3 regions of the Pseudomonas sp. EA_105y_Pfl2_R69 genome follow, and region 1 is predicted to be linked to each of the others. Evidence: predicted binding sites of a transcription regulator. Region 1 holds the regulator's gene; each other region holds the start of a gene.
The links. The regulator sigma-54, encoded in region 1, starts transcription at its own class of promoters, with help from an activator protein. The targets are predictions, from matches to a motif close to ANTGGCATNNANNTTGCTNT.
Positions count from the first base shown of each region.

Region 2: AACY13_RS08645 (CmpA/NrtA family ABC transporter substrate-binding protein) is a predicted target of sigma-54. The motif match lies at 7,896-7,915, and genes of this name have one in related genera.
Region 3: AACY13_RS08670 (CmpA/NrtA family ABC transporter substrate-binding protein) is a predicted target of sigma-54. The motif match lies at 1,943-1,962, and genes of this name have one in related genera.

Region 1 covers NZ_CAXAOO010000001.1:775,722-785,859, reverse strand. The annotation lists gene AACY13_RS03405 (KpsF/GutQ family sugar-phosphate isomerase) at 1-108, shown strand, start outside; gene AACY13_RS03400 (KdsC family phosphatase) at 108-647, shown strand; gene lptC (LPS export ABC transporter periplasmic protein LptC) at 656-1,225, shown strand; gene lptA (lipopolysaccharide transport periplasmic protein LptA) at 1,212-1,754, shown strand; gene lptB (LPS export ABC transporter ATP-binding protein) at 1,757-2,482, shown strand; gene AACY13_RS03380 (RNA polymerase factor sigma-54) at 2,616-4,130, shown strand; gene hpf (ribosome hibernation-promoting factor, HPF/YfiA family) at 4,324-4,632, shown strand; gene ptsN (PTS IIA-like nitrogen regulatory protein PtsN) at 4,648-5,121, shown strand; gene rapZ (RNase adapter RapZ) at 5,124-5,981, shown strand; gene AACY13_RS03360 (HPr family phosphocarrier protein) at 5,994-6,266, shown strand; gene pmbA (metalloprotease PmbA) at 6,331-7,677, opposite strand; gene yjgA (ribosome biogenesis factor YjgA) at 7,780-8,298, shown strand; gene tldD (metalloprotease TldD) at 8,587-10,044, opposite strand; gene AACY13_RS03340 (carbon-nitrogen hydrolase family protein) at 10,061-10,138, opposite strand, start outside.
Region 2 covers NZ_CAXAOO010000002.1:596,283-606,420, forward strand. The annotation lists gene AACY13_RS08615 (cystathionine beta-synthase) at 379-1,743, shown strand; gene AACY13_RS08620 (trans-sulfuration enzyme family protein) at 1,900-3,057, shown strand; gene AACY13_RS08625 (thioesterase family protein) at 3,100-3,543, opposite strand; gene AACY13_RS08630 (polysaccharide lyase family 7 protein) at 3,658-4,347, opposite strand; gene AACY13_RS08635 (ABC transporter ATP-binding protein) at 4,503-5,297, opposite strand; gene AACY13_RS08640 (ABC transporter permease) at 5,313-6,305, opposite strand; gene AACY13_RS08645 (CmpA/NrtA family ABC transporter substrate-binding protein) at 6,360-7,748, opposite strand; gene AACY13_RS08650 (transcriptional regulator) at 8,174-8,509, opposite strand; gene AACY13_RS08655 (hypothetical protein) at 8,695-9,096, shown strand; gene alaC (alanine transaminase) at 9,184-10,138, opposite strand, start outside.
Region 3 covers NZ_CAXAOO010000002.1:606,844-616,981, forward strand. The annotation lists gene AACY13_RS08665 (ANTAR domain-containing response regulator) at 44-622, opposite strand; gene AACY13_RS08670 (CmpA/NrtA family ABC transporter substrate-binding protein) at 624-1,820, opposite strand; gene AACY13_RS08675 (YgdI/YgdR family lipoprotein) at 2,139-2,348, opposite strand; gene acnB (bifunctional aconitate hydratase 2/2-methylisocitrate dehydratase) at 2,499-5,108, opposite strand; gene AACY13_RS08685 (DUF1289 domain-containing protein) at 5,514-5,990, shown strand; gene AACY13_RS08690 (universal stress protein) at 6,053-6,916, opposite strand; gene AACY13_RS08695 (tRNA-(ms[2]io[6]A)-hydroxylase) at 7,178-7,783, shown strand; gene AACY13_RS08700 (SPFH domain-containing protein) at 7,827-9,161, opposite strand; partial or broken gene AACY13_RS08705 (UDP-2,3-diacylglucosamine diphosphatase) at 9,219-9,448, opposite strand; gene AACY13_RS08710 (MFS transporter) at 9,547-10,138, opposite strand, start outside.

The sequences.
Region 1 (10,138 bases):
AAAATCATGGAAGACCACAAGATCAGCGGCCTGGTGGTGGTCGACAGCAACGACCACCCGGTCGGTGCGCTGAATATGCACGACCTGCTGCGCGCCGGAGTAATGTGATGACCCTAGAAACGCTCAACCCTGACCTGCTGCAACGCGCCCAAGGCGTCAAACTGGCCATTTTCGATGTCGACGGTGTGCTCACCGACGGCAAACTGTACTTCCTGGTCGACGGCAGCGAGTTCAAGACCTTCAATACCCTCGACGGCCACGGCATCAAGATGCTGATCAACTCCGGAGTGCGCACCGCCATCATCAGCGGGCGCAAGACCCCGGTGGTCGAGCGCCGTGCGCAGAACCTGGGCATCCAGCACCTGTACCAGGGCCGTGAAGACAAGCTGGTGGTGCTCGACGAGCTGCTCGGTGAACTGGGCCTGAGTTATGCGCAGGTGGCCTACCTGGGCGACGACCTGCCGGACCTGCCGGTGATCCGCCGGGTAGGCCTGGGCATGGCCGTGGCCAGCGCCGACGCCTTCGTCCGCCAGCACGCCCATGGGGTAACCCAGGCCCGCGGCGGCGAAGGGGCCGCCCGCGAGTTCTGCGAACTTATCATGCGCGCCCAGGGCAGCCTCGAAGCCGCCCAAGCCGCCTACCTATAGAGCCCATCATGTCGCGCAAACTGCTCAACATTGCCCTGCTCGCCTGCGCCGCCGCGCTTCTGGTGGCGCTCGGCTACTGGAACATCAACCCCGCAAGCTTCTCCGAGCGGGACAAACCGGGGACCGCGCAGAACACCATCGATTTCTACGCGACCACTATCCGCACCGTGCAGTACATGCCCGACGGCTCGCTGCACTACGAGGTCACCGCGGACAAGACCGAACATATCCAGAGCACCGACATCACCCTGCTCAGCAACCCCGACATGCAGCTGTACCGCGGCGACGAGCTGCCGTGGAACATCAGCAGCGAGCGCGGCGAAGTCGCCCCCGCCGGCAAGGAAGTCGAGCTGATCGACAAGGTGCGTATCGCCCGCACCGACGCCAAGGGCCGCCCGACCATTCTCACCACCAGCCGCCTGACCGTATTCCCGGATAAGGAATATGCGCAGACCGAGCAAGCCGTTAGAATCGACGCCGCCAATGGGGTGACCACGGCACAAGGAATGAAAGCGTACTTGAATGACGGCAGGATGCTCCTGCTGTCCAATGTAAGAGGTCAGCATGAGGCTCGTTAAAACCCTCCCCCTTCTTTTCGGTCTCAGCGCCGCGCTCGGAAGCATCAGCGCCTGGGCCCTGCCGTCGGATCGCGAACAGCCGATCCGGATCCAGGCCGACAGCGCCGAACTTGACGACAAGAAAGGTGTGGCCGTGTACCGCGGCACCGTGGTCATCACCCAGGGAACGCTGAAGATCACGGGCGACACCGTGACCATCACCCAGACCGCGGCGGGCGATATCGACGTGTTCACCGCCGTCGGCAAGCCCGCCTATTACGAGCAGTTGCCAGCCGCCGACAAGCAGATCGTCAAGGCCTACGGCCTGACCATCCAGTACTTCGCCGCCAACGAGCGCATCGTGCTGATCGACCAGGCCAAGGTGATCCAGGAAGGCAACACCTTCGAAGGCGAGAAGATCGTCTATGACACCCAGCGCCAGATCGTCAACGCCGGCCGCGCCACTGGCAGCAATGTCAGCGTGCCACGGCCGCGAATCGACATGGTGATCCAGCCGAAGAACAAACCAGCCGACCAGCAGGCGCAGTAACCATGGCCACATTGAAAGCCCAGCACCTGGCCAAGAGCTACAAAGGCCGCCAAGTCGTGCGCGACGTCAGCCTGAGCATCGACAGCGGGCAGATCGTCGGCCTGCTCGGCCCCAACGGCGCGGGCAAGACCACCTGCTTCTACATGATCGTCGGCTTGGTCCAGGCCGACCAGGGCCGCGTCCTGATCGACGACCTCGACGTCAGCCACCAGCCCATGCACGGCCGCGCCCGCGCCGGCATCGGCTACCTGCCGCAGGAAGCCTCGATCTTTCGCAAGCTCAGCGTGGCCGACAACATCATGGCCATCCTGGAAACCCGCAAGGACCTGGACCGCACAGAGCGGCGCAAGGAGCTGGAAAGCCTGCTGCAGGAGTTTCATATCAGCCATATCCGCGACAACCTCGGTATGAGCCTGTCCGGCGGCGAACGCCGGCGTGTGGAAATCGCCCGCGCCCTGGCGACCTCGCCCAAGTTCATCCTGCTCGACGAACCCTTTGCCGGGGTCGACCCGATCTCGGTCGGCGATATCAAACAGATCATCTACCACCTCAAGGCCAAGGGTATCGGCGTACTGATCACCGATCACAACGTACGCGAGACCCTGGACATCTGCGAAACCGCCTACATTGTCAGTGACGGCCAACTGATCGCCGAAGGCGACGCCGAAGCCATCCTGGCCAACCAGACGGTCAAAGAGGTGTACCTGGGACATGAGTTCCGCCTGTAACAGGGGCTTTTCTCACGCAAACAAGCGCCACCCCTAGGCAAACCCCTTAGAGTCAGGCATATAATTTGCTTCCTTGTGGCGCCTCCGCGCCCTGTAGTGGATTGCGCACAGACGCCGGTAAATAAGGTCTGCAATGAAACCATCGCTAGTCCTGAAGATGGGCCAGCAGCTGACGATGACACCGCAGCTGCAACAGGCCATTCGCCTACTCCAACTGTCGACCCTGGATCTGCAACAAGAGATCCAGGAGGCACTGGAATCCAATCCGATGCTCGAACGCCAGGAAGACGGCGAAGATTTCGACAACTCGGACCCCATGGCCGATGGTGCGGAGAGCGCCACTTCCAGCGAACAGCAAGAGCCCACGTTCCAGGAGCCCAGCTACCAGGAAAACACCCAGACTGTGGACAACCTGGAGGAAGGCGACTGGAACGAGCGCATTCCCAACGAGCTGCCCGTCGATACCGCCTGGGAAGACATCTACCAGACCAGCGCCAGCAGCCTGCCGAGCAGCAGCAACGACGATGACGAGTGGGACTTCACCACCCGCACCTCCAGCGGCGAGAGCCTGCAGAGCCATATGCTCTGGCAGCTCAATCTTTCGCCCATGTCCGACAAGGACCGCCTGATCGCGGTGACCCTGATCGACTGCATCAACGAGCAGGGCTATCTGGAAGAAACCCTGGAAGAAGTGGTCGAGGCCTTCGACCCGGAGCTGGACATCGAACTGGACGAAGTCGAGGCCGTGCTGCACCGCATCCAGCAGTTCGAGCCCGCCGGCATTGCCGCGCGCAACCTCGGCGAATGCCTGCTCCTGCAACTGCGCCAACTGCCGGCCAAGACCCCCTGGCTGAGCGAGGCCCAGCGCCTGGCCAGCGACTACCTCGACCTGCTCGGCAGCCGCGATTACAGCCAGCTGATGCGCCGCATGAAGCTCAAGGAAGACGAGCTGCGCCAGGTTATCGAGCTGATCCAGAGCCTCAACCCGCGCCCCGGCTCGCAGATCGAATCGAGCGAGCCGGAATACGTGGTGCCGGACGTGATCGTGCGCAAGCACAACGAACGCTGGCTGGTGGAGCTGAACCAGGAAGCCATGCCGCGCCTGCGGGTCAACGCGCAGTACGCCGGTTTTGTGAAGCGTGCCGACTCCAGTGCCGACAACACCTTTATGCGCAACCAGCTGCAGGAAGCGCGCTGGTTTATCAAGAGCCTGCAAAGCCGCAACGAAACCCTGATGAAGGTCGCCACGCAGATCGTCGAACACCAGCGCGGCTTCCTCGACTACGGCGACGAGGCGATGAAACCTCTGGTGCTGCACGATATCGCCGAGGCCGTGGGCATGCACGAGTCGACCATCTCGCGGGTCACCACACAGAAATTCATGCACACCCCGCGCGGCATTTACGAGCTGAAATACTTCTTCTCCAGCCACGTCAGTACCTCCGAGGGCGGCGAATGCTCGTCCACCGCAATCCGCGCCATCATCAAAAAACTGGTCGCCGCGGAAAATGCAAAAAAGCCGTTGAGTGACAGCAAGATCGCTGGTTTACTGGAGGCACAGGGCATTCAAGTAGCCCGCCGTACAGTCGCAAAGTACCGTGAATCCCTCGGGATAGCGCCATCCAGCGAGCGCAAGCGATTGATCTAGGGCGGCACAAGAAGGAAGACGGTTCACACTGCACAAAACAACACCCGGCCTCGCCTTTGCGCGCAAGCAGCTCTGCTGCCTATACGCGCCGGCGACAGTGCCAGACTCGTTCTGCCAGGGTCTTCCACGCCACAGTGTTCCGGCGGCAGGCCTATTGCCTGCCTCTTACACACGGCAACAAGGAGAATGCGGTATGCAAGTCAACATCAGTGGACATCAGCTGGATGTGACCGACGCCATGCGCGCCTATATCGACGAAAAACTCGGTCGACTGGAGCGCCACTTCGACAAAATCACCAATGTGCAAGTCATCATGGAGGTCGAGAAGCTCAAGCAGAAAATCGAAGCGACCCTGCACATTGCCGGCGGTGAAGTCGTCGCCAATGCGGTACACGACGACATGTACGCCGCCATCGATTTACTCACCGACAAACTCGATCGCCAACTCATCAAGCACAAGGAAAAACAGCTCGACCGTCAACAGGGCGCACTGGCCCGCTGACCTCGCCTATCTCCTATGATCCGACTTGAAACTATCCTGACCCCCGGCCGTTCCCTGGTGAACGTGCCGGGCGGCAGCAAAAAACGTGTTCTCGAACAGATTGCCAACCTGGTGGCGCGCGAGCTGCCCGACCTGGATGGCCAAGATATATTCGAAAGCCTGATCGCCCGCGAAAAACTCGGCTCGACCGGTTTCGGCAATGGCATCGCCATTCCGCACTGTCGCCTGCCCGGTTGCAACGCGCCGATCAGTGCCCTGCTGAAACTGGATGCCGCGGTGGACTTCGACGCCATCGACGGCGCGCCGGTCGATCTGCTGTTTGTCCTGCTGGTTCCCGAAGCGGCGACCGACGCCCACCTGGAACTGCTGCGACAGATCGCCAGCATGCTCGACCGCAGCGACGTGCGCGACCGCCTGCGCCAGGCTCAGAGCAGTGAGTCCCTGTACCAGGTGGTGGTGGACGTGCAAAGCCAACTCAATCGAGCCTGAGCATGCGCCTGATCATCGTCAGCGGTCGCTCCGGCTCCGGCAAAAGCACCGCCCTCGATGTACTTGAGGACAACGGTTTCTATTGCATCGACAACCTGCCGGCAGGCCTGCTCCCGGAGCTGGCCGAACGCGCCCTGCTGCATACCGAGCTGCTGCACCCGCAAGTGGCCGTGTCGATCGACGCGCGCAACCTGCCCAGCCACCTCAAGCGTTTCCCCGAGCTGCTCGACGAGGTGCGCGCACGGCATATCAAATGCGACGTGATCTACCTCGACGCCGATGAAGAGACTCTGCTCAAGCGCTTCTCCGAGACCCGCCGGCGCCACCCGCTGACCAACGAGAGCCGCTCGCTGGCCGAGGCCATTGCCGACGAAAGCCTGCTCCTGGGCCCGATCATCGATCTGGCCGACCTGAAGATCGACACCACCCACCTCAACCTCTACCAGTTGCGCGACAGCCTCAAGCTGCGCCTGCTCAACCAGCCGGAGCCGGGTACCGCCTTTCTTATCGAGTCCTTCGGCTTCAAGCGCGGTATGCCGGTGGATGCCGACCTGGTGTTCGACGTGCGCTGCCTGCCCAACCCCTACTGGAAACCGGACCTGCGCGACTACTCCGGCCTGGATCAACCGGTGGCCGACTACCTCTCGGCCCAGGCCGATGTCGAAGACATGTACCAGGACATCTTCGCCTACCTGACCAAGTGGCTGCCGCGCTTTGCCGCCAGCAACCGCGCCTATGTCACGGTCGCGATCGGCTGCACCGGCGGCCATCATCGTTCGGTATACCTGGCCAACCGCCTCGGCGAAGCCCTCAAGCCCATCCTGAAGAACGTCCAGATTCGCCACCGCGACCTCAGTTAAGGAATTGCCGCGATGCCCGCCTGCGAAATCACCATCATCAACAAGCTTGGTCTGCACGCCCGTGCCGCCGCCAAGTTTGTTGGCGTCGCCGGCCGCTTCCCCTGCCAGGTCAAGATCGGCCGCGCCCCGGACAGCCTGGTGGACGGCAAGAGCATCATGGCGGTGATGATGCTCGCCGCCGGCAAAGGCACGCCCGTGCACCTGCATACCGAGGGCGAACAGGACGGTGAGGCGCTCAATGCCCTCAGCGAGCTGATCAACAACTACTTCGACGAAGGCGAATAGCGGATCGAAGCAATAAAAAGGGGCTGAGCGCTTAAGCGACAGCCCCTTTTTCATACAGCCCGAATCAACTACCGGCCACCGTCATCCGCTCGACCAGCACCGAGCCGGTGCGGATATTGCTGCGCAGTTCCAGATCATTACCCACAGCGACAATCTGCCGGAACATATCCCGCATATTGCCGGCGATAGTGACTTCCTGCACCGGGAACTGGATCTCGCCGTTCTCCACCCAGTAGCCGCCCGCGCCGCGGGAATAGTCGCCGGTGACCATGTTCAGGCCCTGGCCCATCAACTCGGTGACCAGCAGACCGCGGCCCATGCGTTTGAGCAACGCTTTCTGGTCTTCATCGCCATGGCTGACGAACAGGTTGTGCACACCACCGGCATTGGCGGTGCTGGGCATGCCCAGCTTGCGCCCGGAATAGGTGCCCAACACGTAGGAGAGCAACTCGCCACGCTCGACAAAGGACTTGGCGTAGGTGGCCAGACCGTCGCCGTCGAAGGCGGCGCTGCCCAACGCGCGGGGGATATGCGGACGCTCGTCGAGCGTCAGCCACTCGGGAAACAGCTGCTGACCCAGTGTGCCTTCGAGAAAGGAGGACTTGCGGTACAGGTTGCCGCCGGAAATCGCCGCCAGGAAACTGCCGAACAGACCGGTGGCCAACTCGGCTGCAAACAGCACCGGCACCTCGCAGGTCGGCACCGGGCGCGCGCCCAAACGGCTCACCGCGCGCTCGGCGGCGCGCCGGCCGATGCTGCCGGCATCGGCCAGCAGCTCGCCCTGGCGATTGACGTCATACCAGTAGTCGCGCTGCATCTGCCCACCGTCTTCGGCGATCATCACGCAGCTCAGGCTGTGCCGAGTGCTGGCATAACCGCTGACAAAGCCATGGCTGTTGCCATACACCCGGCAACCTTGATGGGTATTGAGGGTGGTGCCGTCTGCGTTCTTGATCCGTCCATCCGCGGCAAAAGCCGCCGCCTCGCAGCTCAAGGCCTGCTCGATGGCCTGCTCCGGGGTGATCGACCAGGCATGGTAAAGATCCAGCTGCGGCAGTTCGCGGGCCATCAAACCGGCATCGGCCAGGCCGGCGCATTCGTCCTCGGAGGCATGCTTGGCAATCGCCAGGGCGGCCGCGACGGTCTCGCGAATGGCCGCCTCACCGCTGGCCGAGGTACTGGCCGAACCCTTGCGCTGGCCGACATAGAGGGTGATGCCAAAGCCCTGATCACGGTTGAACTCGACGGTTTCCACCTCGCGCTGACGCACCGTGGTGGACAGGCCCTGCTCCACCGACACGGCCACTTCGCAGGCGCTGGCACCCTGCTTGCGGGCCTCGGCAATAATCTGCTCGACCTGGGCCTGCAATTGCGGCACCGCCTGGGGGCCGACTATATCTACTTCACTCATAAACACTCCTGAACGATAAGCTGCAGCACGGCCAGACAAGCCAGGCGCTTACAGCTGGAAACTTGCTGCTATCATGTCGGCGTTTTCCACTGGACCGCCACCATGTCTGAATACCTTGACGACTTCTCCGGCGAGAAGAGCAAAACCCAGGTCAAGCGCGAGTTGCATGCGCTACAGGATCTGGGGCAACGCCTGACTACCCTGAAACTCGACCTGCTGAACAAGCTGCCGCTGACCGACGAACTGCGCCGCGCCCTGGCCGAAGCGCCGAAACACACCGCCAATGCCGCGAAAAAGCGCCATGTGCAGTTTATCGGCCGGCTGATGCGCGATCAGGACATCGAATCCATCCTGACCCTGCTCGACCAGCTGGATGCCTCCACCCGCCAGTACAACGAACGCTTTCATAACCTGGAGCGCTGGCGCGACCGCTTGCTCAACGGCACCGACGAAACCCTGGAAGCCTTTGTCGTCGAATACCCCGACGCCGACCGCCAGCACCTGCGTCAGCTGATCCGCCAGGGCCAGCACGAACTGGCGCAGAACAAAGCGCCAGCCGCGTCACGCAAAATCTTCAAATATATCCGCGAGCTGGATGAAACCCAGCGCGGCCTGCGCTAGGCAGCTACATCGCCGGGCTGGAGCCCAATAGCTCCGGCCCGTAGCCCTCTCCAGGCTCAGCCACTCCACGCCACAACCTAGGCGTGATACAGCCAGTACACAAAACCGCCCAGCACAGCAGTCCAAATCTCTACAAAGCCCAGAGTGCCCAGCCAGCGCACACTGCGTACGGTCTTGCGTGGGCGAACCCGCCCAAACGTAACCACGATCACAGTCCAGCGCCCCAGCGAATAGCACAGCCATTCGAAGAGCCAATCCAACAACGCCCCCAGCAGCTCATCCACAATCTCAGCTGCCTGTCCCACCCACGGTAATCGCATCGATCTTCAGCGTCGGCTGGCCGACGCCCACCGGCACCGACTGGCCGTCCTTGCCGCAGGTGCCGACACCGCTGTCCAGGGCCAGGTCGTTGCCGACCATGGATACCCGGCTCATGGCTTCCGGGCCATTGCCGATCAGGGTGGCCCCCTTGACCGGGGCGGTGATCTTGCCGTTCTCGATCAGGTAGGCCTCGCTGGTGGAGAAGACGAACTTGCCGCTGGTGATATCGACCTGACCGCCGCCGAGGTTGGCGCAGTAGATGCCCTTCTTCACCGAACGGATGATTTCCTCCGGGTCGCTCTCGCCGGCCAGCATGTAGGTGTTGGTCATGCGCGGCATCGGCAGGTGCGCGTAGGATTCACGGCGACCGTTACCGGTGCAGGCCACGCCCATCAGGCGGGCGTTGAGCTTGTCCTGCATATAGCCCTTGAGCACGCCGTTCTCGATCAGGGTGGTGCACTGGGTCTGGGTACCCTCATCGTCCATGCTCAGGGAGCCGCGGCGCTCGGCCAGGGTCCCGTCATCGACGATGGTGCACAGGCTGGAAGCCACCTGCTCGCCCATGCGCCCGCTGTAGGCCGAACTGCCCTTGCGGTTGAAGTCGCCTTCCAGACCATGGCCGACCGCTTCGTGCAGCAGCACGCCGGACCAGCCCGCGCCCATAACCACCGGCATGCTGCCGGCCGGGGCGGGGATCGCCTCCAGGTTGACCAGGGCCTGGCGCAGCGCCTCACGGGCGTAGCCCATGGCGCGCTCTTCGTTATTGCTGGTCTGTTCGAGGAAATAGCGGTAATCGGTACGTCCGCCACCGCCATGACCGCCGCGCTCGCGACGGCCATTGTGCTCGACGATCACGCTGACATTGAAGCGCACCAGCGGGCGGATATCCGCGCCCAGACTGCCATCATTGGCGGCGACCAGCACCCGGTCCCAGACGCCGGCCAGGCTGACAGAGACCTGCTTGATCCGCGGATCGAGGGCGCGGGTGGCGACGTCGATACGCTTGAGCAACTCGACCTTTTCCGCCCGCCCCAGCACATCCAGCGGATTGTCCGGCGCATAGAGCGGCGTCAGCAGCGGGCTGCTGAAGGCCTGTACGCGGCCATGCTGCCCGGCCCTGGCAATTGAACGGGCGGCCTGCGCCGCCTGGCTCAGGGCCGTGGCGGTAATCGCATTGCTGTAGGCAAAACCGGTCTTCTCCCCGGACTGGGCACGCACGCCCACGCCCTGATCGAGGTTGAAGCTGCCTTCCTTGACGATGCCATCCTCCAGGGCCCAGGTTTCCGAGACCTGGCTCTGGAAATACAGGTCGGCGGCATCGATACCCGGACCAGCCAGTTCGGCCAGTACCCCGGGCAGATGCTCAAGGGTCAAACCACCCGGACCCAACAGATGTTCACTGACGGACACCAACATCTCGCTCATAACGGCTTAATCTCGTTCATGACTGCTCCACGCCAGGCAGCCGGGGTTCGGCTGTGGCAAAAAATCGTTTGTGCCGGGCCACCGGCATGCGCCG
Region 2 (10,138 bases), on a different contig from region 1:
AGCCGGCTCGACGCTGTCAATTCACGCAAGGACAGGTTCGCGCGGATGCTCGGCACCCCTGACCGTTTTCCCAGCACCCTGTCCACGAAGCGGCTGTGGCCGTCCAGAATTCTGGCGACCAGCTGCAGCAGAACCGCAGGGGACCGTGGTAACGCCGTTCTGAGCGCGAGGAGCGCCTTGCAGGCCTGCCGGGCCGGGGCCTTGCTGGTGGAACCAAGCAAAGCCTTGTGGCCGACCGTAGCTGGCCATGAACCGGGGAAGTGCCTATAACTTAAGGCATGGCCCTTGCGCCGTAACCTGGCGTCGTCTGGGCCTCGGCCAGCGTGCGGGCCGCCAGGACCGCACCGACTCGGCAGCTCTGCACAAGAGGCCACGCCCATGTCCAGCAATCCCTTGCTCGAGATGATCGGCAACACGCCGATCCTGCCGCTGACCCACCTCGACAGCGGCCCCTGCCAGCTATTCGTCAAGCTGGAAAACCAGAACCCCGGTGGCTCGATCAAGGACCGCATCGCCCTGACCATGATCGAGGCCGCGGAAAAAAGCGGCCAGCTGCAACCCGGCGGCACCATCATCGAAGCCACCGCCGGCAACACCGGCCTGGGTCTGGCCCTGGTCGCCGCGCAGAAGGGCTACCACATGCTGCTGGTGGTGCCGGACAAGATGAGCCGCGAGAAGATCTTCCACCTCAAGGCCCTCGGTGCCGAGGTGCGCCTGACCCGCTCGGATGTCGGCAAGGGCCATCCCGACTACTACCAGGACCTGGCGCGCAGCATCGCCGCACAGATGCCGGGCGCTTTCTACATCGACCAGTTCAACAACCCGGCCAATGCCTGGGCCCACGAGAGCGGCACCGGCCCGGAGATCTGGCGGCAGATGGAGCAGCGCCTCGATGCGGTGGTGGTCGGCGTCGGCTCGGGTGGCACCCTCGGCGGCCTGACCCATTTCTTCCAGAAGGTCGCGCCAGGCGTCGAGATGGTCCTGGCCGACCCGGCAGGCTCGGTGCTGGCCGACTACGTGGAGACCGGCCAGTTCGGCGAGGCCGGCAGCTGGCTGGTGGAGGGCATCGGCGAGGACTTCGTGCCGGCCATCGCCGACTTCGCCCTGGTCAAGCGCGCCTACCGCATCAGCGATGCCGAGAGCCTGCACACCGCGCGCCTGCTGCTCAAGGAGGAGGGCGTGCTGGCCGGTTCCTCGTCCGGCACCCTGCTGGCCGCCGCCTTGCGCTACTGCCGCGAGCAGACCAGCCCCAAACGGGTGCTGACCTTCGTCTGCGACAGCGGCAACAAGTACCTGTCGAAGATGTTCAACGACTACTGGATGATCGACCAGGGCCTGATCGAACGGCCCAAGCAGGGCAATCTGCGCGACCTGATCGCGCGGCGTTACGACGAAGGCACCACGGTCACCTGCAAGCCCGACGAGACCCTGTCTGCGGTTTACGGGCGCATGCGCTTCCACGATATCGACCAGGTGCCGGTGATGGAGGGCGACGACGTGATTGGCCTGGTCGACGAATGGGACCTGCTGCGCGCGGTCAAGGACGCCCCCGAGCATTTCCAGTCACCGGTGCGCGAGGCCATGGTCAGCAACCTGCAGACCCTCGACCCGGACGTGCCGCTGGAACGCCTGCTGCAGACCTTCGACGCAGGCCACGTGGCGCTGATCGTGGAAAACGGCCGCTTTCTCGGCCTGATCACCAAGAGCGACGTACTCAACCTCTGGCGCCGGACCCTGCGCTAGGGGCTGTTACCGTTTTATTCGCGGCGTGCCGGAACCTTACGGCATCAACGGTGGGTTACGCCGCTGCGCGGCTAACCCACCCTACGGGCTCGACCCATCCTACGGTCTGGCAAGTTGAGTCCGTGGCAGAAGGCAAACCCTGCAAGGGAGTTCACCATGAGCGAATTCGAAACCCTGACCGTGCACGCCGGCTACGAGCCGGACTGGACCGGCGCGGTGATGCCGCCGATCTACGCCACCTCGACCTTCCGCCAGCAATCGCCCGGGGTGCACGCCGGCTACGAGTACGGGCGCAGCCAGAACCCCACGCGCCAGGCGCTTGAGCGGGCCATCGCCGAGCTGGAGGGCGGCACCCACGGCTACGCCTTCGCCTCCGGCCTGGCGGCCTGCGCCACGCTGCTGGAACTGCTGCCGGCGGGCAGCCACCTGGTCGCGGTGGATGATCTTTACGGCGGCACCTACCGCCTGCTGGAACGGGTGCGCAAGCCCGGTTCCGGCCTGCAGGTCAGTTATGTGCCGGCGGACGCCGACGCCGCCAGCCTGGCCGCCGCGCTCAGGCCCGAGACGCGGATGATCTGGGTCGAGACCCCGACCAACCCGACCCTCAAGCTCTGCGACTTGGCCCAGGTCGGCCAGCTCGGTCGCGCCCGCGGCATCCTCACCGTGGCCGACAACACCTTTGCCTCACCCTACCTGCAGCGGCCTTTGGAGCACGGCTTCGACATCGTCGTGCACTCGGCCACCAAGTACCTTAACGGCCACTCCGACGTGATCGCCGGCCTGGTGGCCATCGCCGACCGCGCGGAATTGGCCGAACAGCTGGCCTTCCTGCAGAACTCGGTGGGTGCCATCCTCGATCCCTTCTCCAGCTTCCTCTGTCTGCGCGGCATGCGCACCCTGGCTTTGCGCCTGCAACGCCATGTCGCTAACGCCGGCGAACTGGCCGCCTGGCTGGCGCGCCAACCCCAGGTTGCCTCGGTGCTCTATCCCGGCCTGCCCAGTCACCCGCAGCACCAACTGGCGCTGCGCCAGATGCGCGGCGCGGGCGGCCTGATTAGCCTGAATCTGGCCAGCGACGGTGAAGGCACCCGGCGCTTCCTCGAGGCCACCCAACTGTTCACCCTGGCCGAGAGCCTGGGCGGGGTGGAAAGCCTGATCAGCCAGCCGGCGAAGATGACCCACGCCTCGATTCCCGCCGAACGCCGCGCACAGCTCGGCATCGGCGACAATCTGGTGCGGCTGTCGGTAGGCATCGAGCACCTAGACGATCTGCGCGCTGATTTGCAGCAGGCCTTGGCCGCGATAGCGGGTTAGCCTGCGCCTGTTCGCCTCGAGATCACGCGGGCTGGCCGTCGGTTAGTCGAGCCAATTGACGGCGGGAAACAGGCCGCTGAATGCCTCGGGCATCGCCACCACCTGGCCGGTTTTGTAGTTGAAGAAGACGAAGCCCGACTTGGCCATCGCCACCAGGCTGCCATCTGCCGGGCGGCTGATACGGAAGCTGATGTCGCCGCCGTACTTGTTGAAATCCATCACCCCGACCTCGAACAGCAACTGATCGCGGGCATGAGCTTCGGCGCGGTAGGTGGTGGCCAGGTCGGTGACGATGATGCCGGTGCCGTCCTCGCGGGTTTCCTCGATGCCGAACTCGAAGAGAAAACGCGCCCGCGCCTCGGAGATCATCGAGATCATCGAGTCGTTGCCCAGGTGGTTGGCCGCATTGATATCGGTCACCCGTACCGTCAGGTGGGTGCTGTAGCAGAACTGGTCTTCGGGAAACTCGAGTTTAAGGCGGGCCATGGGCAGGTCTCGTGCAAACGGGATAGGGCGGCGCAATTGTACGTGGGCTTTTATCGACTTTGTGCGATCGGCCCGCTGAATGATGCACCGCCCGCCACGGCGATTCGCTCGTCCTCAACGGTGTTGGGTGTTCACATGATAGAAGGTCACCCGGCCGCCTTCATTGGACGGGCCGTAATTGTCCTGAATATAGGCACCCGCCTTGAAGTACAGCTGTTCCTTGCCCCAGTACGCGCTTAATTGCTGATAAAGCGCGCCCTTGTCGCCTTCGCTGCTCTGGACGTTGACACCCAGCTTGCCGCTCGAGGTGATGCGCAGCTTATAGCTGAAACGCTCGTTCAGCTGGATGTTCTCGGCCAGCAGAATGTTCTGTACTTCTGCATCGCCCGGGCGTTTGCGCAGCAGCAGTTCCAGCCGACCGACGCCGCGTAGGTAGTGATATTGCAGTTTAGCCAGCGGATCATTGTTGCTGCCGGGTTCGTCCTTGCTGTGGATCTGGCCGATGACGACCTTGCCCTTGCTTGGCACTTGATTGACCGTCAACACCGCGCTCAGGTGGTTGTCGGCGCTGTAGTAGTACCAGTTGCTCAGCGAGCCGTCGGCCTGGGTTTCGCGCAGTTCGCTGCGCGGGTAGCGGGCGTCGGCGGTATGCGAGCCGTCTACCGGGACCCAGAAGGTGACACTGCCATCGTCATTGCGGCGCAAGTACTGGCTGTCATAACCGTTGTTCAGGCGCGGGGTTTCGATGGTAGTGGGGGATGGGTCGGTGGGAACCGAGAGGTTCCAGGTGGTGAGATCGAGCACGACTGATCCTTAATGATCTTGAACGACTGTGAATGGCTTGGTTTCGGTGGCCGTCTGCGCATTAAGTTCAATCGGATCGGCAGTTCTCAGTCAGGCCGCTGGCCTGCCGCTATCAACCCGCTGCAATCCTTACCGCGGGTTGATGGCGGCACAGCTCAAGCTGCCGGGCGCTGCTGGCGCTGGTAGAGGAATTCCATCACCGCCGCCCGGTAGCCGTGGTACTGCGGGTCGTTGGCCAGGGCCAGTCGCTCGCGGGGACGGGCCAGTTCTACCTTGAGAATATCGCCCACGGTGGCTGCCGGACCGTTGCTCATCATCACGATGCGGTCGGACAGCAGCACCGCCTCGTCGACATCGTGGGTGATCATGATCACCGTGTTGCCCAGTTCGGCGTGGATATCCATCAGCGAGTCCTGCAGGTGGGCGCGGGTCAGGGCATCCAGCGCGCCGAAGGGTTCATCCATCAGCAACACCTTGGGCTGCATGGCCAGGGCGCGGGCGATGCCGATGCGCTGTTTCATGCCGCCGGAGATTTCGCTGGGGCGCTTGTCTTTGGCGTGGCTCATATGCACCAGTTCCAGGTTGTGCTCGATCCACTCGCGCATTTCACCGCGCGATTTCTTGCCCTGGAACACCTGGCGCACCGCCAGCTCGACGTTCTGGTAGCAGCTCAGCCAGGGCAGCAGGCTGTGGTTCTGGAACACCACGGCGCGCTCGGGGCCGGGTTCGTCGACCTCGCGGCCGTCGAGGATGACCCCGCCAGTGGTGGCCTTGTACAGACCGGCGACGATGTTCAGCACGGTGGACTTGCCACAGCCGGAGTGGCCGATCAGGGAGACGAACTCGCCCTTGTCGATGCGCAGGTTGACGTTCTGCAGCGCGCGGTACAGGCCCTTGTCGGTGGGGAAATCGATGCCGACGCCGCTGAGTTCGAGGTGTGAATGGCTCATGGAAAAGTCTCCTGATTAGCGCAGTACGGCATTCTTGTCCCAGCTGAACTGGCGTTGCAGCAGGAGCATAAGACGGTCGAGGGCGAAGCCGATCAGGCCGATGACGATTACCGCCACCATGATCCGCCCGAGGGAGTTGGAGCTGCCGTTCTGGAACTCGTCCCAGATGAATTTGCCCAGGCCGGGGTTCTGCGCCAGCATCTCGGCGGCGATCAGCACCATCCAGCCGGTCCCCAGCGACAGGCGCAGACCGGTGAAGATCATCGGCACGGCGGCCGGCAGGACGATGCGCCGTACATGCGACATGGGCGACAGGCTCAGCACCTTGCTGACGTTGTTAAGGTCCTGGTCGATGCCGGCCACGCCCACCGTGGTGTTGATCACCGTCGGCCACAGGCAGCACAGCGCCACGGTGATCGCCGAGGTGAGGAAGGACTTGGCGAACAGTGGGTCATCGCTGACGTACAGGGCGCTGACCAGCATGGTCACCAGCGGCAGCCAGGCCAGCGGCGACACCGGCTTGAACACCTGAATCAGCGGGTTGATGGCGGTGTAGATGCCCTTGCTCAGGCCGCAGACGATCCCCAACGGAATGGCGATCAGCGAGGCGATGGCAAAGCCGGCCATCACGGTGTAGAGGCTGGTGAAGATCTGCTGGATAAAGGTCGGTTTGCCGGTATAGATGCGTACCTTGACCTCGGCGTCCGGATTCTTCGCCAGCAGGGCGGCGTTGCGCGTGTCCTGGCGCTCATAGAAGGTCCGGGCCTTTTCGCGCTCCTTGAGGTGCGCACCGACCAGGCCGGAGAACTGTTCGGAGACCTGCACCGGGCCGGGAAACTGGCCGAGGCTGGTCTGGATATTGTTGGCCAGCAGCTGCCAGCACAGCAGGAAGCCGATGATGCCCAGCATGGGCAGGATCAGGGCCGGAGCCCAGCGCTTGAGCAGCGCACTGCTGCGCGCCGACTTGAGTGTTGCGGTTATCGGGGTGGCGACGCTCGGGTTGCTCATCGTCCTGTCCTCTTGGTTAGGAGGGAGCCGGGGTGCCGGCTCCGGGAGTGCCGATTAGAGCTGCGTGTCGCCTTTCAGGCCGATCTCGAACTGCTCGAGGTAGGCATTGGGCTTGCGTCCGTCGTAAGGCACACCGTCGATGGTGTCGGTCAGCGGGGCACGGAAGCCGTCGTCGTCGGCCGGTGGGAAGTCAGCGGCGCTGAACTTGCCTTCTGCCACCAGTTCGGCAGCGGCTTCGCGGTAGATCGCCGGCAGGTAGACCTGCTTGGCCATCTCCAGGTACCAACTGTCCGGCTTGGCGTCGGCGATCTGGCCCCAGCGGCGCATCTGCGTCAGGTACCACACGGCATCGGAGTAGTAGGGGTAGGTGGCGTGGTAGCGGAAGAACACGTTGAAATCCGGCACCTCGCGCTTGTCACCCTTCTCGAACTCGAAGGTGCCGGTCATCGAGTTGGCGATCACCTTGGCGTCGGCCCCCACGTACTCGGGACGGGAAAGGATCTCCACCGCTTCCTGGCGGTTGGCGTTGTTGTCCGCGTCCAGCCACTGACCGGCGCGGATCAGCGCCTTGACCACGCGCTTGTGGGTTTCCGGATTGGCTTCGGCCCAGCTCTTGGACACGCCGAAGACCTTCTCCGACATGTTTTTGCGGATGGCGTAGTCGGCCACCACCGGCACGCCGATACCCTTGAACACGGCGGCCTGGTTCCACGGCTCGCCGACGCTGTAACCGTGGATGGTGCCGGCTTCCATGGTGGCCGGCATCTGCGGCGGTGGGGTCACCGAGAGCAGGGCCTTGGCGTCGATCTGGCCGCTGATGTCGCCCTTGTGCGGAGCGTAATAACCCGGATGGATGCCGCCGGCGGCGAGCCAGTAGCGCAGTTCGTAGTTATGGGTGGACACCGGGAACACCATGCCCAGATTGAAGGACTTGCCGCCGGCGTTGAACTTCTCGATCACCGGCTTCAGGGCGTCGGCCTTGATCGGGTGCACCGGCTTGCCGCCTTCCATCGGCACATGCTTCTTCATCTCCTCCCAGACCGCATTGGAGACGGTGATGGCGTTGCCGTTGAGGTCCATGGTGAAGGCGGTGACCACGTCGGCCTTGGTGCCGAAACCTATGGTGGCTCCGATCGGCTGGCCGGAGAGCATGTGTGCGCCGTCCAGTTCACCGTCGATCACTCGATCCAGTAGTACCTTCCAGTTGGCCTGGGCCTCCAGGGTGACGTACAAGCCTTCATCCTCGAAGAAGCCTTTCTCGTAAGCGATGGCCAGCGGGGCCATATCGGTCAGTTTGATAAAGCCGAATTTCAGCTCGTCCTTTTCCGCCTCGGCGGCGAGGGCGATCTGCACGCTCAGCGGCGATAGCAGCATGACGGCAGCACAGCCGAGTCCGGCCAGGGTTTTCTTTAGTAGCGAACGGCGAGCGGTGGAGTTACGCATAGTGGTTCCTCAGGTCCCAGAAACGAAAAAAGACGTCGCGGACAACCCCGCCAGTAGCTGGCCGAGTGTCGTTGACGTCTTTGTCAATTTCGTCCCGATCACCGCCGTTGGCGATCTGAAGACGTGTGTAGGTGTCTTGAGGAGGTATATGCAAAGGGCTTGCCAGTTTTGCGTAAACGCTGGCAATGCCGCCCTCAGGAATGGACCTGCGGAACTTAGAAACAGTCTAGGATAGATTTATATATTTATATAAATCATATGCTTGGGGTTAATATTTAATATTAATTATAGGTCGTGAGACTGGCGCGCAGATGTCCCCGGCATTGGCCCATGGGACCGCATTGCGGTGTCCATGGGCCATTGGTGTGCAGGCACGAGCGGCGTTGGGCGCTTTTGGTTCGCCTGCCGGCCTGGGGAGAAATCCCTCAGGCCCTGTGTCCCTGGCGCTGGGGAGCGGATCGCGGCTGCGCCTCCTCGACAAACTCCTTGAGCCAGCGCAGCACTTGCACCGCCTCCCAGCGAGCGGGATCGAACATGGCATAGGCCAGGCCCTGGTAACCGACCACATCGAGCTGCTTGTGGTAGCCGGCACGTTGTAGCAGGGCCTCGATTTCGGCAAAACAGGTATTGAAGTGCACTCTGGAGAACGGCGTCTTGCCTTCGGTGACGATGCCTTCCAGGTGCAATTCGGCGACCGTGGCACGGACCTTTTCCAGCGCCATGCGGTTTACCGTGTGCTTCAACTGCAGTACGTCCAGCATCCTCGTTCTCCTGGTTAATCTCTGGGGTGGCCCGGGTGTGCAGCGTTGCAGGCCTGGCGTAATGAGCGGATTCAGGGTAATCGAAAAACACTGTACAAATAAACAGTATTCGATAATAGTAAGGCTGTCTCCCAGATTTACCGCCTTGCCGTAGGCCCTGAAAGCCGCTGCCGGAGTAACTGACAATGCAACAGATGCTGATGACAATTGTGCTGCTGGGCCTGCTGAGTGGTTGTGCCCAGCCACAACTGGAACAACCCAGGGCCAATGGCACCTACCTGGTGATCGAGGACGGCCAGGCCTGGGCCGTGCTGGTTTCCGATGGCAAGCGGGTGCAGGAACAGGGTCGGGTGGTGGATACGATCAGGCTGCCGAGCCGGGACGCCCGCGTCGCGGCCAGTTACGTGATCGAAACGGCCAATTGCGGCCGGGTGCAGTGGCTGAGCGAGCGCTCGGATGCCGCCGATGGCAGCACCACGCTGATGTCGCTGCACAGCAACAGCAGTCGCAGCCAGCTGAGCCAGAGTGGCTGCGTGATTGGCGACGGCCTCAGTCGGGTATGGACGGTGCTGGATTATTCGAGCTGATTGGACAGCGCCCTGCCGGCACGACACGCGCGCGGGCAGGGCGCAGGGGCTGCTCTGCTGCCAGGGTCGGCAGCCCCTGGCGAGCCGTCAGCTATCGGTGGCCTTACGCGGTTTGCTTGCAGCCGGGGGCTGGATCAGGCCATCGGCACGGAACATCGCCTTGATGCCGCGAATGGCCTGGCGGGTACGGTCCTGGTTCTCGATCATGGCAAAGCGCACATGGTCGTCGCCGTAATCGCCGAAACCGATGCCGGGCGAGACGCAGACCTTGGCTTCCAGCAGCAGCTTCTTGGCGAACTCCAGGGAGCCGAGGTGGGCGTACTGCTCGGGAATCTTCGCCCAGACGTACATCGAGGCCTTGGGGTTTTCCACCATCCAGCCGATCTCGTGCAGGCCCTTGACCAGCACGTTCCGGCGCTGGCGGTACTGTTCGGCGATATCGCGCACGCACTGCTGGTCGCCTTCCAGGGCGGCGATGGCCGCCACCTGCAGCGGGGTAAAGGTGCCGTAGTCGTGGTAGCTCTTGATCCGTGCCAGGGCGTTGACCAGCTCCTTGTTGCCGACCATAAAGCCGATGCGCCAGCCCGCCATGTTGTAGCTCTTGGACAGGGTGAAGAACTCCACGGCAATGTCCTTGGCTCCCGGTACCTGCATGATCGAGGGCGCCTTCCAGCCGTCGTAGACGATGTCGGCGTAAGCCAGGTCGTGGATCACCAGTACGTCGTACTGCTTGGCCAGGGCCACCACCCGTTCGAAGAAGTCCAGTTCCACGCACTGCGCGGTGGGATTGGAGGGAAAACCGAGGATCATCATCTTCGGCTTGGGGATCGACTCGCGAATCGCCCGCTCCAGCTCGGCGAAGAAGTCCACCCCGGGAACCAACGGCACCGAGCGCACCTGCGCCCCGGCGATTACCGCGCCGTAGATATGGATCGGGTAGCTGGGGTTGGGCACCAGCACCGTGTCGCCATGGTCCAGGGTGGCCAGCATCAGATGCGCCAGACCTTCCTTGGAGCCAATGGTGACGATGGCTTCGCTTTCC
Region 3 (10,138 bases), on a different contig from region 1:
ATAGCCGCCAATCGCCAGTAAGCCGGCTCCTGCAGGCCGGGCTTTAGCCGCCCAGCATGTCGTGCATGGCGATGATCTGCTCGGCGACCTGCACCAGTTTCTGCTGGCGGCTCATGGCCTGACGGCGCATCAGGGTATAGGCCTCTTCTTCGTTGCAGGATTTCATTTTCATCAGCAGGCCCTTGGCCAGTTCGATTCTTTTGCGCTCGGCCAGTTGGGCGTCGCGGGCCTGCAACTGGGCGCGCAGGGCCTGGTCGCTCTCGAAACGCGCCATGGCCACATCGAGGATGGGTTGCAGGCGCTGGGCATGGATGCCTTCGACGATGTAAGCGCTAACTCCGCTCTGGATCGCCTGGCGCATCACGCCTGGGTCATGCTCGTCGGTGAACATGACGATGGGGCGCGGCTGGTCGCGACTGACCAGTACCACCTGTTCCATCACGTCGCGGCTGGGGGACTCGGTGTCGATCAGGATCACGTCGGGGCGTACCGCCTCGACCCGTTCCGGCAGGTCGATGGTCAGGCCGGACTCGTCGATGACCTCGAAGCCGGCCTCGATCAGGGCGGTTTTCAGCCGGCCGACCTTTTTTGGCGTGTCGTTGATCAGCAAAATACGCAGCATCTCAGAGGCTCTCTTCTAGGGCGGCCGCGGCGTTTTCGGCCAGGGCGTTGAGGGCAAAACTGCGGGCATATTCTGCCGGATCGCTGCCGTCCCAGGTTTTTCCATCGAGCAGTCGACTGCTGCGCATGGCATCCGGTACCTGGATACCCAAAGCGGCGGCTGCCTGGCTGTACAGCTCAAGCTGCTGCACCTGGCGGGCCAGCGCGAGGTAGTCGGGATCGTCGCGCAGCAGGCCCCAACGGCGGAACTGGGTCATAAACCAGATGCCGTCCGACAGGTAGGGCATATTCACCAGGCCGTCGGCATGGAAGCGCAGCGGATGCGGGTCCAGCCAGGCATGGCCGAGGCCGTCCTGGTACTGGCCGAGAAAACGCGGCTGGATGGCCGACAACGGCGCATCGACATAGTCGCTACCGCTGAGCAGCTGCGCGGTGCTGCGTTTGTTTTCCTCGCTCTCGTCGATAAAGCGGCTGGCCTCCAGGACAGCCATGACCAGGGCGCGGGCAGCATTGGGATGCTGTTCGACGAAGCTACGGGTGCAGCCCAGGACTTTCTCCGGGTGATCCGGCCAGATCGACTGGCTGGTGGCCAGGGTGCAGCCAAGCTGTTCGTCCACCGCCTGGGCGCTCCAGGGTTCGCCGACGCAGAAACCGTCGATGCGCTGCGCCTTGAGGTGCGCCAGCATCTGCGGCGGCGGCACCACCACGCTGTCGACGTCCTGAAGCGGATGAATGCCTTGGCTCGCCAGCCAGTAATAGAGCCACATGGCATGGGTCCCAGTGGGGAAGGTCTGAGCGAAGGTCAGTTTTGCACCGCCCTGGTGCGCGCGTGAGGCCAGTGCTTCGCCGCTGCACACGCCAGCCGCCTGCAGGGCCGGCGACAGGTTGATGCTCTGACCATTGTGGTTCAGCCCCATCAAAATCGCCATGTCGGTGGCAGGTGCGCCGCCGAGCCCCAGCTGTACGCCGTAAATCATGCCGTAGAGGCTGTGCGCCGCATCCAGCTCACCGCTCAGCAACTTGTCGCGCAAGGTGGCCCAGGAGGCCTGGCGCTGCAGGTTGAGGGTCAGGCCGTGTTTCTCGGCAAAGCCCTGGGTGGCGGCGACGATCACCGATGCCGCGTCGGTCAGGGCCATAAAGCCGATATTCAGTACACGCTTTTCCGGTACGTCACTGCGGCTGATATCGTGCTCGCTCATGGTGCTTTTCCTTGGTTCACGCAAAAAAGTGCCGTGCCAACGGCTGATCTAGTCAGCGATTGGGACGACACCATTGTCTATCAAGTCGTTTCCGCCGTTGGAAGGACTTAGCTGGCTATAGCAAAGCAAGGCATATGCCAGGGTTGCGGTGCGCTCGCTGGAGGCCGCCACGTCGGTGATGATGGCGCAAGAATCTCCCCGGACTACACCTGCTGCGGTATGGCCGGTTCGCTGTAGGCGAGCGCTAAAAGCCGGGGCTATAAAAAATGCCGCTCACTTAGGGAAAGTGAGCGGCATTAATGTGTTGCGGGTGCGATTTCAGCGTTCGAGCATCTGCTTGACATTGCTTTGCGGGATCTGCTGTTCGCGTCCTTCACTGTCGGTGAACTCGATCATTCCGGTGTCTTTATCCAGGCGCGGCTTGCCATCGCTGGTCAGCAGCTGGCCGTCGGTGGTGCTGATGATGTATTCGCTGCTGCAGCCGGCCAGACTGAGCAGGCACAGTGCAACAATGATTCCGTGCTTCATGGACTTCTCCTTATGGTGATGTGGTGCGTTATGGTACCGCCAGGCGCAGAAGGTAGCCGTTTGGCTTTGCTCTGTGCAATTGGCGCGTAAAGAGAAGCCCCGCACAAGGCGGGGCTGCTCTTTACAAGTGCAGCGCGATGCGTTGTTTCGTTAGGCTTGAACGACCGGGATCTGGGCGTTCGCAGCGGCTTCACGGAACTCGGCGATCTGGTCGAAACTCAGGTAGCGGTAAACGTCCGCTGCCATGGTGTCGATTTTCTTCGCGTAGACCATGTATTCCTCAACACTCGGCAGTTTGCCGGTGATCGCTGCAACAGCGGCCAGCTCGGCCGAAGCCAGGTAAACGTTGGCACCATCGCCCAGACGGTTGGGGAAGTTACGGGTGGAGGTCGAAACCACGGTGGAGTTCGCCTCAACGCGTGCCTGGTTACCCATGCACAGCGAGCAGCCCGGCATTTCCATGCGCGCGCCGGCTTTGCCGTAGATGCCGTAGTAGCCTTCTTCGGTCAGCTGATGCTGGTCCATCTTGGTCGGCGGCGACAGCCACAGACGAGTCGGCAGGGTGCCTTCGACTTTCTCCAGCAACTTACCGGCAGCGCGGAAGTGACCGATGTTGGTCATGCACGAACCGATAAACACTTCGTCGATCTTCTCGCCCTGAACGGAGGACAGCAGACGAGCATCGTCCGGGTCGTTCGGTGCGCAGAGAACCGGCTCGTTGATGTCGGCCAGGTCGATTTCGATGATTTCGGCGTACTCGGCGTCCTTGTCAGCTTCCATCAGCTTCGGATCGGCCAACCAGGCTTCCATCGCTTGGGCGCGACGCTCCATGGTGCGTGCATCGCCGTAGCCTTCGCTGATCATCCAGCGCAGCAGGGTGATGTTGGACTGCAGGTATTCGGCGATGGCTTTTTCCGGCAGCTTGATGGTGCAGCCTGCAGCGGAACGCTCAGCCGAAGCATCGGACAGCTCGAACGCCTGCTCGACGGTCAGCTCGTCCAGGCCTTCGATTTCCAGGATGCGGCCGGAGAAGGCGTTGATCTTGCCTTTCTTCTCGACGGTCAGCAGGCCTTTCTGGATGGCCACGTAAGGGATGGCATGGACCAGGTCACGCAGGGTGATGCCCGGTTGCAGTTTGCCCTTGAAGCGCACCAGTACCGATTCCGGCATGTCCAGCGGCATAACGCCGGTGGCAGCGGCGAAGGCGACCAGGCCGGAACCGGCCGGGAAGGAGATGCCGATCGGGAAGCGGGTGTGCGAGTCGCCACCGGTACCGACGGTGTCCGGCAGCAGCATGCGGTTCAGCCAGCTGTGGATGATGCCGTCGCCAGGACGCAGGGACACGCCGCCACGGGTGCGGATGAAATCCGGCAGGGTGTGGTGGGTGGTGACGTCGATCGGCTTCGGATAAGCCGCGGTGTGGCAGAACGACTGCATCACCAGGTCGGCGGAGAAGCCCAGGCACGCCAGGTCTTTCAGCTCGTCGCGGGTCATCGGGCCAGTGGTGTCCTGGGAGCCGACGGTAGTCATCTTCGGTTCGCAGTAGGTGCCAGGGCGCACGCCTTGGCCTTCCGCCAAACCGCAGGCCTTGCCGACCATCTTCTGCGCCAGGGTGAAACCCTTGGTGCTGGCGGCAGGCGGCTCAGGCAGCTTGAACAGGTCGGTTGGGCCCAGGCCCAGTTCGGCGCGCGCTTTCTCGGTCAGGCCGCGACCGATGATCAGCGGGATACGGCCGCCAGCGCGGACTTCGTCGAGCAGTACCGGGGTCTTCATTTCGAAGGTGGTCAGTACTTCATCGGTGCCGTGCTTGCAGACTTTGCCAGCATGCGGGTACAGGTCGATCACGTCGCCCATGTGCATGTTGGATACGTCGAATTCGATCGGCAGGGCGCCGGCATCTTCCATGGTGTTGTAGAAGATCGGGGCGATCTTGTTACCGAAGCAGAAGCCACCCGCGCGCTTGTTCGGCACGTTCGGCACGTCGTCGCCGAAGAACCACAGCACCGAGTTGGTGGCGGATTTGCGCGAGGAGCCGGTACCGACCACGTCGCCGACGTAAGCAATCGGGAAACCTTCGCCGCGCATGGCTTCGATTTGTTTCATCGGGCCAGTAACGCCTTGTTCGTCCGGCACGATGCCGTCACGGGCCATTTTCAGCATGGCCAGGGCGTGCAACGGGATATCCGGGCGCGACCAGGCATCGGGAGCCGGGGACAAGTCGTCGGTGTTGGTTTCGCCGGTGACCTTGAACACGCGCAGGCTGATCTTGTCGGCCAGGGTCGGGCGGTTCTTGAACCACTCGCCGTCAGCCCAGGATTGCAGCACGCCTTTGGCGTGAACGTTGCCGTTCTTGGCTTTTTCCGCGACGTCGTGGAAGGCGTCGAACATCAGCAGGGTGTGCTTCAGTTGTTCGGCAGTCACGGCAGCCAGTTCGCTGTCGTCGAGCAGCTCGACCAGGGTGGCGATGTTATAGCCGCCCTGCATGGTGCCGAGCAATTCAACGGCGTGTTGCTTGCTGATCAGCGGGGAGGAGGCTTCGCCTTTGGCAATGGCAGAGAGGAAACCGGCCTTGACGTAGGCGGCTTCGTCGACGCCTGGCGGTACGCGGTTGGTGATCAGGTCGAGCAGGAAAGCTTCTTCGCCTGCTGGCGGGTTTTTCAGCAGCTCGATCAGGCCTGCGGTTTGTTCGGCGTTCAGCGGCTGGGGCACGATACCCTGAGCGGCACGCTCTGCTACATGTTTGCGATAGGCTTCAAGCACAGTTATTACCCTCATCAGTGGTCCCAAAGGGTTGTCCGGGACGCGATCCAGAAAACAACGAACCAGGCGCTTCGCGGCTTTATGGGCCCCTCAGCCGAGGTTTCGCTGCTTTCTTGCAGAAGCTGTTTTCAAAGTTTTACGCCGGCAGGACGGGCTGGATGAGGGCTGGTGCCGACTCTTGAATGGGACTCAAGGGCCGGCACCAACATCGAACCTGCAGGATTGACTGTGCTCGTGACGCTTTGAAAACAGCTTCCAACGGACATTGCTGCCTATTAAAGGCGGGCCGATTCTACTGGAAAGCTTTTATAAAGTTAAGCCAAAGGCCCCGCTTATATGGGGGTGATCTGCCTTAGACAAAGGGCTAAGATGCCAGCCTCTCCGCCAGCCTCAATCCCCTTTGCCATGTCCAACCAACGTATCAAAACCCCTTGTGTCGGCCTGTGCTCCACTGTTTACGGCGATCTGGTGTGCCGTGGCTGCAAGCGCTTCCACCATGAGGTGATCCACTGGAATGGCTACAGCGACGAGGAAAAACATGCGGTATGGCTGCGCCTGGAAGTGCTGCTGGTACAGGTGATGGCGGCCAAGCTGGAGGTTTTCGATGCGCAGCGCCTGCGTATCCAGTTGGAACAGCGCAAGATCCGCTTCGTGCCGCAGCAGTCGCCCTATTGCTGGGCTTATCAGCTGATTGCCCGTGGTGCGCGGGTGATCAGCCAGCTGGATGCCTACGGTATGGCGTTGCTGCCGGAGTTCCGCGACTGGGGCTTGCCCGAGTTGCGCGATGCCATCGACCGGGAGTTCTTTCTGCTCTCCGAGGCCCACTACGAGCGCTATATCGCGCCGCGCTTTCTGCTCGAAGGCCTTGAGACAAGAGCCTGATCGAAGATATTGGATGAAAAAGCCGCCTATTCAGGCGGCTTTTTGTTGCGCTGCACAATGGGTCAGTGCTGTGCCACCAGCTCTTCAAGGTGGGCAATGATTTCATCGGGCTTGAGTACCAGCACATCGCTTTCCAGCGAGTCGAGAATCACCTCGGCGGTATTGCCGATCAGGGCCCCGGAAATCCCGGTGCGCGCCACGGTGCCGATCACCGTGACCCCGGCATTGAGTCGGTGGGCCATCTGCGGAATCAGTACATCGGCCGGGCCTTCGGCGATGTGCAGGCGTTCATCGGCAATCTCGTACTCGGCCTGGAAGGCCTTGCACTGGTCGCGATAGCGCGCCTCGATGGTTTCCTTGAGCTGAAAGGTCGGGTCGGCAGCCGAAAGCATGGGGGCCGGGTGGGCGCTGATCACGTGTAGTTCGGCCTTGGCCAGGGCCGCGATATCGAAACCATGGCTGACGATGCTGGTATGCAGGGTGCGGTGCTCGCCGTCGGCATTACCCACATCGACCGCTGCCAGGACCACGCTGTCAGCCCAGGGTTTGTCGGTTTTAACCATCAGCACCGGGCCGGGGCAGTAGCGCAGCAGCTTCCAGTCATCCGGGGTGAGCAGGGCTTTTTTCAGCGGGTTGTCCGGGTAATGCTGCTTGATCACCAGGCCGCAGCCCTCGGCCTGCTGCACGCTGATGATGGTCTGGTGCAGGTTCTCATGCCATGACTGCTGACTGGAGGCGCTGAAGCCTTCGCTGCCGAGTTGGCCGGTCAGATCCTTAAGGTAGGTGGTGTGATCATTTTTCTTGTCGCATACCAGCAAGTGCAGATGTGACTGGGTAACGCCAGCAATCAGTTTGGCGCGTTTCAGAGCCAGCCCTTCTGGCCGTTCGGGTTCCATTACCACCAGAATGCTGCGAATAGCTTGCATGATCATCTCCATGTGCAGTCAGTTGTACTGTTTATCACTATAGATTGCTGTCGCTCGGTTGCTACTTGATCGGTGTCAATCGAGTGGTGGTTCGCGCGCCCATTCGTATAATGGCCGTGCTCTAGCTGTATCACTCCCGCCGGTCTGATTTTGTGAATTTATGTATCTGTTAGCCGAAACCGATTATCTGTTGCTCTGTTCTATCCGTGTGCCGAGGGCTTGCCCGCTTGCATGTCGCTGTCTGGCTCCTGAGGGGTACCCATGAGTCTGCCGGAAATCCACGCGTTTCTCGGTTGCCGCACGCCGGATGCCTGGATCACCGCCGCGCTGGCCGATCAGCAGACCCTGCTGATCGATCACAAGAACTGTGAATTCAAGGCCGCCAGCACGGCCCTGAGCCTGATGGCCAAGTACAGCACCTATGTCGACCTGCTTAATGCCATGTCGCGCCTGGCCCGTGAGGAACTGGTGCACCATGAGCAGGTGCTGCGCATCATGAAGCGGCGCAAGATCGGCCTGCGCCCGGTGTCGGCGGCGCGCTACGCCTCGGGCCTGCGCAAGATCGTGCGCACCCATGAGCCGCACAAACTGGTGGACACCCTGGTGATCGGGGCCTTTATCGAGGCGCGCAGTTGCGAGCGGTTCGAGGCGCTGGTGCCGCATCTGGATGAAGAACTGGGCAAGTTCTATTTCGGCCTGCTGAAAAGCGAAGCGCGGCATTTTCAGCATTATCTGAAACTGGCCTATCAGTACGGTGATGCGCGGGATGTCGATCAAGCCATCGAGCGGGTGAGGGCGGTGGAGCGCGAGCTGATCGAGTCGCCGGACAGCGAGTTTCGCTTTCATAGCGGCGTGCCGGCGCTCTAAAGCAAAAAAGCGCCCGGCTGGGCGCTTTTTCCTGGGGCGGTGCTTACTGCTGCACTTTCAGATCCAATGATAGGTCGCGCGCGGCCTTGGTGGCCAGTACGCCCATCAGTTGGCCGATCTCATCCTGGCGGCTGCTGGCACCGTCGCTAGCGCCGCCCATCATCACGCTGGGTACCGGTGCCCGGGCGGCGGCCTCGGCCCAGACCTTGTTGATCGCGATCAGGGCATCGAGTTTGGGTTGCAGCGCGCCGTCGGCCTTGATCACCGCTTCGCGGGCATGAGCCTCGGCGTCGGCGGTGATCTTCGTCGCATCGGCGGTGATCGCCGCTTTATCGCGCAGCAGTTCGGCGGTCTGTTTCTCGATCTCGGCACGGCCTTTCTCGCGCTCGGCGTTGATGATCGCCAGTTGCTTCTCGGTTTCCGCCTGGGTGGTGCGTTCGATCTGGTCGCGCAGGGTTTCCTGGCGGCGCGCTTCCACTTCCTTTTCACCGCGGGCGGTGACCAGCAGTTTCTCTTCCTCTTCCTTCAGGCGGTTCTGCCGCGCCACTGCGAGTTCGGCCAGGGCTTGCTGCACCTTGACCATGCGCTGCTTGTACTGCGGGTTGGGATCGACGTTGGTGATGCGTGCTTCGACCACTTCCACGCCGTATTTGCGGAACTGCTGTTGCTTGCGCACCGGTATGCCCTTGCTGTCCATGACCTTCTCGGTGATGAACTGGCTGACATTGTTGTCGCCGAACGCGCCCTGCTCGGTGCCGGCCTGCAGAATCGCGGTCTGGCTCGGCTGATGGCCGCGCGGGCCGCGAATCTCCTTGCGCTTGATCAGGTAGAGGCCGTCATTGAGCTGGTTTTCGAACTCGGCGGCAAATTCACTGCGCGCCCCGGCGTAGAAGTCGTCGGCGCTCATCAGCGAGGCGGTGGCTTGCAGGGTTTCCTTGATGGCCGGCACCAGAGCGGTCTTGATGAAGTTTTCCGGGTTGCGGTACTCCTGGGCGATCTTCAGGAATTGCTCGCCCGCCGGCAGGCGAAAGCGCGCGGAGGACTCGACCTTGGCGTCGACATTGCCGAGAAACACGATGGGGAAGGCTTCGATGGTCGCGCCGAGCGAGTCGTTGTCGCTGCTGTCGTCGATGGCCAGGGCTTCGGTGAGTACCGACTGCACGCTGAGGGCCTTCTTCCAGGCGGTGGCGCGGCCGAACCATTTGGTCGCATAGCCCACGTCATCGACCACTTTCTCCTCGCCGAAGATGGTTCGCACATGGGTGGCGAAACCGGCTTCGTTATAGAAGAACACGCTGTTGAAGGTGGCGACGCTGAGTGCGATAAGCGCAACCGGTGCGATGACGTATTTGAGGAGCTGTTCCTTGCTGATCGGCATGATCTGTCCCTGATGGCATTTTGAGGGCGCTGATGCTGATAAGCGGCGCAAAATCCGTCAAGGGGGGCAGGGCAGCACTTTGTGCGCGCCATCAAGTTTTTGCCTGAATGGGACCTGGGCAAAGCCTTGTTTTTTCACCGGCAGGGCCCAGACCTGACGATCCCTGTCGCCGAGCACGATGCGCCTGGCATCTGCCCGTCGCCCGTCAGCGCATGCGCTAACGGGCGGTGGCTGTGGCCATGAATCAGCGGGCGCACACTATGAACGGCCATGACTCGCGACAACTCGCGGTGATACTCAGGTCGGATAAAGACGTCCATTTCCACAGCGGTGCTGCCGCCTCACGCCACGTCGTAGGGGGCATGTTGGCCGTTATTCCGCAGACTCAGTTGGCTGCCGGTTTCGCCGCCCGCGCGGCCTGGCGGTCGCCGCGCAGAATGACGATGGCCAAGGCCACCAGCAACAGCGAAGCGGCGGCCAACACCAAAAATACGTCATGCAGCGAGCCAGTGGTTTCACGGATATAGCCGGCCAGCAGGTTGCCCAAGGTCCCGCCCAGGCCGAAAGCCACCATGCAGATGCCGCTGATCTGCATGGTCGCGGTCGATGAGTAATGCTGATTGACCCAGCCGGCGACGATGCCCCACATCGGGAAATACATCAGGCCATAGCCGAAGCCGGCGACCAGGGCGAATTTACCCGGGTCCGCGACGAAGGCCAGCAGGCCCAGGGCGAAGCCGCTGAAGATCACCATCAGCGCGGTGCCATGGCCCTTGCGGTCGGCCAGCTTGCCCGTGATAAAGCCGGCCACCATGCCCGTGCCTCCTACTGTTGCCCAGGTGTAGCCGCCCAGCGCCGCCGGCAGGCTTAGCTCATCCAGGTAGCTGTTGAGCCAGTAGGAGAACGGCATGCTGGTAAAGCCCACGAGCAGACAGATCAGGCTGGCGAACAAGGCGGTGCGTTCGCCGATGATGGTG